3 regions of the Arthrobacter sp. P1_B3 genome follow, and region 3 is predicted to be linked to each of the others. Evidence: riboswitches for the same ligand, from Rfam matches in the RefSeq annotation. Region 3 holds a riboswitch; each other region holds the start of a gene.
The links. A riboswitch is a leader RNA that binds a small molecule or an ion and turns the genes downstream of it on or off. The one in region 3 is predicted to bind cyclic di-AMP.
Positions count from the first base shown of each region.

Region 1 (2,253 bases), on a different contig from region 3:
GGACGCAGCAACGCTGACCGGGATTGTCAACGAACTGCTCCTCGCGGCAACAGCGGAAGTCCCGGACCGCTCCGCACCGCCTGCCGACCTTGCCGACACCGCCGCCAGCGTCGCCGGGAGCCTCCAGCTGGTGGCAGAGCAGCGCAAGGTGGCCGTGGACTTCGTAGCCGATGCCCGGCCGCTGGCCCGGATCGAGAATAATGCGCTGCGCCGTGCCGTGCTTGCCCTGGCGGACAACGCCCTCGCCCACACGCCCCCGGGCGGCCTGGTGTCCATCACGACCTCGATCGAGCAGAACCGCGCCGTGATCACGGTGGCGGACACGGGGACCGGAATCACCGGCGTCGATCAGACCCGGATCTTTGACCGCTTCGTACGGACCGCCAGCACAGGCAGTGCACACGGACAGCGAAGCTTTGGCATCGGTCTGGCCTTGGTCAGGGAGATCGCCGTCGCTGCGGGCGGCGCCGTTGAGGTGGCCGCGACAGGTGCCGAGGGGACGGTCATGAAGTTGACGCTTCCACTGGCCGGGCGGGGGAATCCCTGAGAACTATATGTACAGGAAAGACCGGCGATCGATTGCCCCCAAGGGAATCGATCACCGGTCTTTCCGGACTTTCCGGCCCGGAAGAGGCAGCGCGGCTTAGGCGCGGACGAAGGTGACGCCGCCGGTCGCCGTGAGCCATGACAGCGGGTGGACCATCGTCTGGTTCTTTCCGTTCATGCCGCCACTGACCACCTGGCCGTTGCCGGCGTAGATGGCAACGTGGCCGGACTGGACCACCATGTCGCCGGGCTGCGGGGTGCCCACAACGGTTCCGAGGCCAAGGAACGCCCGGGGACCAATGTTGCCAACCGGCTTGCCTGCCGCGCCAAGGGCCTTTTCGACCATGGCGGTGCAGTCCTGGGTGATGCCCACCTGGCTGTAAGCGGCCGAGAGCATGATGGCGTTGCGTCCGCCGGCAGCGGGCGCCGCGGCCGGCGCGGCCGCCGGAGCGGCCTGCACCTGCACGGTTGCCTTCGGTGCTGCTGCAGGCGCAGCGGCGGGAGCCGGCGCCGCGGCAACGGGCTGTTCGATGACCGGCGCTGCGACGGTAGCTACCGCGGGGCGGTCAAAGCTGATCTTGACGCTTGAGTCGGCGTTCACGGGGGCGCTGACCAGTCCCGTGACGTCCACGTTGGACGCCGGAGCGGAGTCCCGCTGAGCAGGTGCTGCGGCTGCGTTGGCTGCCATTCCGCTGGTGAGGACCAGGCCGGATGCGGCGGCGAGGACGGCCGTATGGCGCACAAAAGTACTGATTGAAGACATGAATGTAGCCTCTCCCAATGCCTGCGAGGTGAGCTGTCGGATTCGGATGGGAGGCACCCGGCCGCACTCCCGGGCCCGTCGTTGCGGGCACTGTGCGGCTTCACCCCAAGGCCTGCGAAATCAGCAGGCCAAAAGTGGTTTCCCCGTCTCTGCCGGTGGTTGATGCGAGTTACCCCCGGGCCGCGGCAGAGTTAGGCAATCGGCTGGGGAGCGCCCGTATCGGAGACAACAGGCACTCATCCACCGTAACGCGATCCGCATGCAAAAGTCACATTCAGGTAACGGCGGCCACAGAACGGTCCGGCAATTGCCCATGGGGCGGCGCCGCATCCGAACGTAGGATGATGCCATCAGCACACGCCGAAGCGGAGGCCCGAAATGAACAGCCACTGTGTCGCCATCTGCCAGTTGAGCAATCAGCCACAGGAGGATTTCGACGTCAACACCGAGCTGCTGATCCTGGACGGCCGGGACGTCCACGTGACCACCTGGGACGCGGAACCGCGCGACGGAGGTTTCGACGAGCACGTCCTGAATGACCGGGTGGACGCACTTGGGTACATGGTTGTCAATGACTGGGCGTTCCTGGACGGGAAAGCCTACGCCGTGGTGGAGCGGCGGTCGGGCCCTGGGCCCGCCCGCAGCGGCGAGCCGTGACATTCCTGTCCCTGGCGCTGATCGCCGTCGTCGCCCTGGCCGGACCCCTGCTGGCGCTGCCGGCGCGCTGGCGGTTGCCGGTGATGCTGGGCGAACTGTTGGCCGGCATCGCGATCGGACGCTCAGGCCTGGCCCTGGTTGATCCTGCGGACCCGACGTTTATCCTGCTGGCCAACATCGGGTTCGCGCTGATGATGTTTGTGGCCGGAACCCATGTTCCCGTGAGGGATCCGCAGATCCGCTCCGCCCTCGGCAATGGCTCCCGCCGGGCTATTGCGGCCGCGGCG
Region 1 is NZ_JBFTZV010000003.1:252,757-255,009, forward strand. Features, by position in the region: gene AC1D2F_RS05560 (sensor histidine kinase) at 1-547, shown strand, start outside; gene AC1D2F_RS05565 (hypothetical protein) at 644-1,309, opposite strand; cyclic di-AMP (ydaO/yuaA leader) riboswitch at 1,314-1,517, opposite strand; gene AC1D2F_RS05570 (hypothetical protein) at 1,688-1,966, shown strand; gene AC1D2F_RS05575 (cation:proton antiporter) at 1,963-2,253, shown strand, end outside.
Region 1: another riboswitch for cyclic di-AMP. It lies ahead of AC1D2F_RS05565 (hypothetical protein); the one in region 3 lies ahead of AC1D2F_RS13320 (NlpC/P60 family protein).

Region 2 (2,253 bases), on a different contig from region 3:
CGACCTCACCCAGTTGGCCATCGAGACGGTGAGCGATGAGAAAGTCATGGCCCCGGACCGCATCTGGCAGCTGGAGCTTCCGGAGGAACCCGTGGTGGTGCGCGGTGACGCGACCCAGCTTCACCAGGTCCTCGCCAACCTCCTGTCCAATGCACGCAAGCACACGGACCCCGGAACCAAGGTGGTTACGGGCGTCATGCGTTCGGCTGACGGCAGCGCCATGGTCACTGTGACGGACAATGGCCGCGGCATCGCCCCCGAATTCGTCGGCCGGGTCTTCGCCCGCTTCGCACGTGCCGACGCGGCGCGCACCAATCCCGCGACCAGCGCCGCAGCCAGCGCCGCAGCTAACTCAGCCGTCGCGACGGCGGGGGCCCGGTCCGGGGGCGCCGTGCGCTCGGCATCCGGCGCTGCTTCCGGTGCTGCTTCTAGTGCCTTTGGCATGGCAGCCGGAGGCAGCCATGGTCAGGGAACGGCGACTGCCGCGCCGACCTCGGAGGGCACGAGCGGGTTGGGCTTGTCCATTGTCCATTCGATCGTGGAGGCCCACGGAGGAACAGTCGAGGTCACGTCCCGGCCTGGCCGCACGGAGTTCGCCGTGCGGCTGCCCGCGGCGCCGCCGTCGGCGTAGCCACCCACAGGCCCCCACCCGGACGACCGGCGACTCCGGCGCAAGCCGACACCCCGCCGTTGTGACTCCTGTTACCAAAATGTGACTTAAGCGGCCGGGTCCTGTAGCGTCTTTGGGGTGCGCCGCCATTGGTGCCGCATATCCGGACGGACGCCAAACTCTGCCGCTTCCCGGATTCCGCTGGACCAGGCAGAGGCGGGGGACCCAGAGTTCCCGGGCATTCTGCTTTCATGCGCCCTCGGGGTGAAGCCGACACGTGAGTTTCCGTGCGGCCGGATGACCTCATCCGAACCCGACAGCTAACTCCGCCGGCGTTGAGAGGCCACCATGACTGAATTCCAAGTACAAACGCGCCCTGACGGCGATTCCCATTCCCGTTCCACCAAGTCGCGCCACCGCGCCGAACCGGCCACGCAGGCATCCGCCCTGTCCAGGCTGGCCACCGGCCTCGGCATCACCGGCCGCCGCGCCGCCGTCATCACCGCCGCCTGCGCCATGCTGGTGGGGGGCGGCGCTGCCAGCCAGGCGGCAGAGCCGGGGAGCCCGGGCACGAACGTTGGAAGCAGCCAAACAGCCACCACCGCCGACCCGCTGGCCAAGCTCAACTTCGAGCGGGCCCAGGTGGCTGGGCCGACCGCTCCAGTGGAAAAAAACGTGGCACCCCAGATCTCGCAGGTTAAGGCCGTCGAAGCGCTGATCCAAGCACCCGCTGCTCCCGTGCCGGCTCCCTCAGCCCCCGCTCCTGCACCGGCTCCTGCAGCCGCTGCGGTTCCCGCCCCGGCTCCGGCCCCCGCTCCCGCACCGGCCCCGGCAGCTGCCCCGGCTCCCGCAGCTGCGCCGGTCGCAGTCGACGACCCCGCCGGGGCCCAGGCCTACGCCGCGGCCCAGCTGGGCAGCTATGGCTGGGCACCGGGCCAGATGCAGTGCCTGCATAAGCTCTGGACCAAGGAATCGGACTGGAAGACGACTGCCACCAACCCCAGCAGCGGCGCCTACGGCGTGGTCCAGTCCCTGCCGGCCACGAAGATGGCGAGCGCCGGCGCCGATTACATGACCAACTACCGGACCCAGATCAACTGGGGCCTGAACTACGTCAAGGAACGCTACGGCTCCCCCTGCGGCGCCCTGAACTTCCACTACGCACACAACTGGTACTAAACCGGCACTAACCGGCCTCCACAGAAGGCCCCGGATCCACATGGATCCGGGGCCTTCTTGTGTGTCGGGGGCGGACCAGCCGGACTTCCACAGCCCCCGCACAGCTTGACCCTAAAGCCCTCATATGGGCCGCCGGGAAAGTTGAGCCATGACATTCACAGACCAGGCCACAGGAACCCTGCTCCGCTCCACGGCGACGCCGGCCAGCCCGGCCGCACGGCCGGGGCCTGCCCTGGCCGAAGCGCTTGGCCCGGGCACGTCCGCCGGGGCGCTTGCCGGCCCGGGCGGCCGGCGCTCAGCCATTGACACGCGCGCCAACACACCCCTGCTGGACGTCACCATTCCGGTCTTCAACGAGGAACGGGATCTCGAAGCATGCCTGCGCCGGCTCCACGCGTACCTTCTCGGCGCCTTCCCGCACTCCTTCCGGATCACGGTGGCGGACAACGCCAGCACCGACGGAA
Region 2 is NZ_JBFTZV010000010.1:136,548-138,800, reverse strand. Features, by position in the region: gene AC1D2F_RS13165 (sensor histidine kinase) at 1-631, shown strand, start outside; cyclic di-AMP (ydaO/yuaA leader) riboswitch at 800-959, shown strand; gene AC1D2F_RS13160 (aggregation-promoting factor C-terminal-like domain-containing protein) at 959-1,789, shown strand; gene AC1D2F_RS13155 (bifunctional glycosyltransferase family 2/GtrA family protein) at 1,938-2,253, shown strand, end outside.
Region 2: another riboswitch for cyclic di-AMP. It lies ahead of AC1D2F_RS13160 (aggregation-promoting factor C-terminal-like domain-containing protein); the one in region 3 lies ahead of AC1D2F_RS13320 (NlpC/P60 family protein).

Region 3 (2,253 bases):
GTTTGCCTCGGCCAGCGGAGTCGGGCAGAAAGCCGGGATCGCCCTGGCCGCAACTGGTCTGGTTCTCACCGTGACGGTCCCCGTCACGAGCCCCGTGATGGCCTCCAATCCCGGCGGATCCGGCGCTCTCTCGGCCGCCGTTCAGCCGGATGTCACCGCCGCTGCCGCGGCAAAGGTCGACTTCAGCCGCACTGCCGTCACCACGAAAGGCGATCCGGACGGGAAGCTCAAGCAGCTGCTGAGCGCCCAGTCTGTGGGCAGCATCACCCGCGCCGCATCGGCGGGCACACTTGGCGGGCCGCTGGATCAGCTGGTCACGGCCTCGCCCTACGGCTACCGCGTCAGCCCCATTACCGGAGGCGCGGGGGAGTTCCACCGCGGCCAGGATTTCGCTGCCCAGTGCGGCACGGCGGTCCATGCAGCCGCCAGCGGCACCGTGACCTTCAATGGATGGCATCCCTTCGGCGGTGGAAACCGGGTGGTCATCGACCACGGCAACGGCCTGGAGACCACGTACAACCACCTGTCCTCTGCCTCGGTCGAGGTCGGCCAGAAGGTATCGCGCGGTGACGTCGTCGCCATGAGCGGAACCACCGGCGCCTCCACGGGCTGCCACCTCCACTTTGAAGTGATGGTCAACGGCGACGTCGTTGACCCCCTCGGCTGGCTCTAACAAAGACGATGGACCACTCTCAGATTCTTGTGACACGCCGTGATCTGAATGTGACATTGGGTCCGGACTCCTGTAGGGTTTGAAGCACGCCAACTTTTCCGAAGTTGGCGCTCTTGAGTGGATTGCCTAGCTCTGCCACCGCTCAAGGTCCGTTCGCATTACATCGTCTGGCAGGGGCGGGGGAACCAATTTTGGCCTTCGAAAGAAGGCCTTGGGGTTAAGTCGCAAAGCTTCCCAGGAAGCAGCGCGGCCGGGTGACTCCCATCCGAATCCGACAGCTCACCTCGTAGGCATTGGGAGAGGCTACTTTCGTGTCTTCACGCCACAATTCTGCGCGCATGCGCACCGGCGAGGCTCTTTTGAGCCCGCTGGAATCCACATCACGTGCCGCCCTTGCCGGCGCCCGGATTGGATCACGTTCCGCAGGCTCATTCTCTACCGAGCCCGGACAGCATGCAGTTTCCGCTTTTGGCGCGTCTTCGCAGTACACCCTTCGCTAAGTAACCCATTTCGGGGCGATCCGGCGTACCCCCAAGATGCCGGAGCGTCCTCAGTCCGTGCCCGAAAGCGCGCGGTCCAAGGATCACGAAAGAGAGAACTTAATGACTACTCGTGCAACTGTTGCACGGCACCGCGCCGAGGTCACCAAGACCAACTCGCTGGCTGTTATTGCCAAGGCTGTCGGCGACAACGCCGGCGGCGTGGGCCGTCAGGCCGCGGTCATCGCCGCAGCTTCCGGTCTGGTTCTGACCAGTGGAATCGCAGCCAACGCTGCTGAGACCAATGTTCAGCGCGAATCCACCTCCGCTTCGGCCCTGGAAGTCCAGTCCGCCGCTCCGGCCACAATCTCGGCCGCTTCCACCATCGCGATCTCCTACGAGAAGCCCGCTGTGACCACGTCGCCGGCTCCCGTCGTCGAGGCCCCCAAGCCCGTCGTGCAGGTCCAGGATTCCAACGCCTCCCGCGCCGGTGGCACCGAGCTTGGTGTCAGCGGCGGCGTCGCTGCCCAGGCTCCCGCCGGCATCGGAAGCGGCTCCGGCGCAACCATCGCCGCCGCTGCCTACGCACAGATCGGCGTGGCGCAGGACTGCACCGCCCTCGCCACCAACGCGCTGGCCGCGGCCGGCATCCACTACCACGGCTGGCCGGCAGGTTACCTGTCCCTGGGCCGCACCGTGAGCGCCGCCGAGGCACGCCCGGGCGACCTCGCCTACTACCAGAACGGCGGCGTGGGCATGGCTCACATCGCGGTCTACGTCGGCAACGGCATGGCAGTCCACGGCGGCTGGAACGGCGGAACCACCGCGCTGTACAGCGTAAACGTCGGCTCCGGCCCGGTCTTCATCCGCGTCGGCGCCTAAGCAAGATCCCAGCACCTTCGAAAGACCCCCGCCTCTTGGCGGGGGTCTTTTGCGTTGCCGCGCCGTGAACTTTCCGCGCTGAAGACTGCGCCCGTGAAAAAATATTCGGTGATCCGGCACCTGAGTGTTTACTCTTGTGTTGTCGATCCATAGCCCGACCATGCAGAGGGCAGCCGGCCCTCGTGCCGCTGGCGGGTGCGGCCGTGAAGAGGTATGCGG
Region 3 is NZ_JBFTZV010000011.1:24,142-26,394, forward strand. Features, by position in the region: gene AC1D2F_RS13315 (M23 family metallopeptidase) at 1-673, shown strand, start outside; cyclic di-AMP (ydaO/yuaA leader) riboswitch at 811-980, shown strand; gene AC1D2F_RS13320 (NlpC/P60 family protein) at 1,276-2,034, shown strand.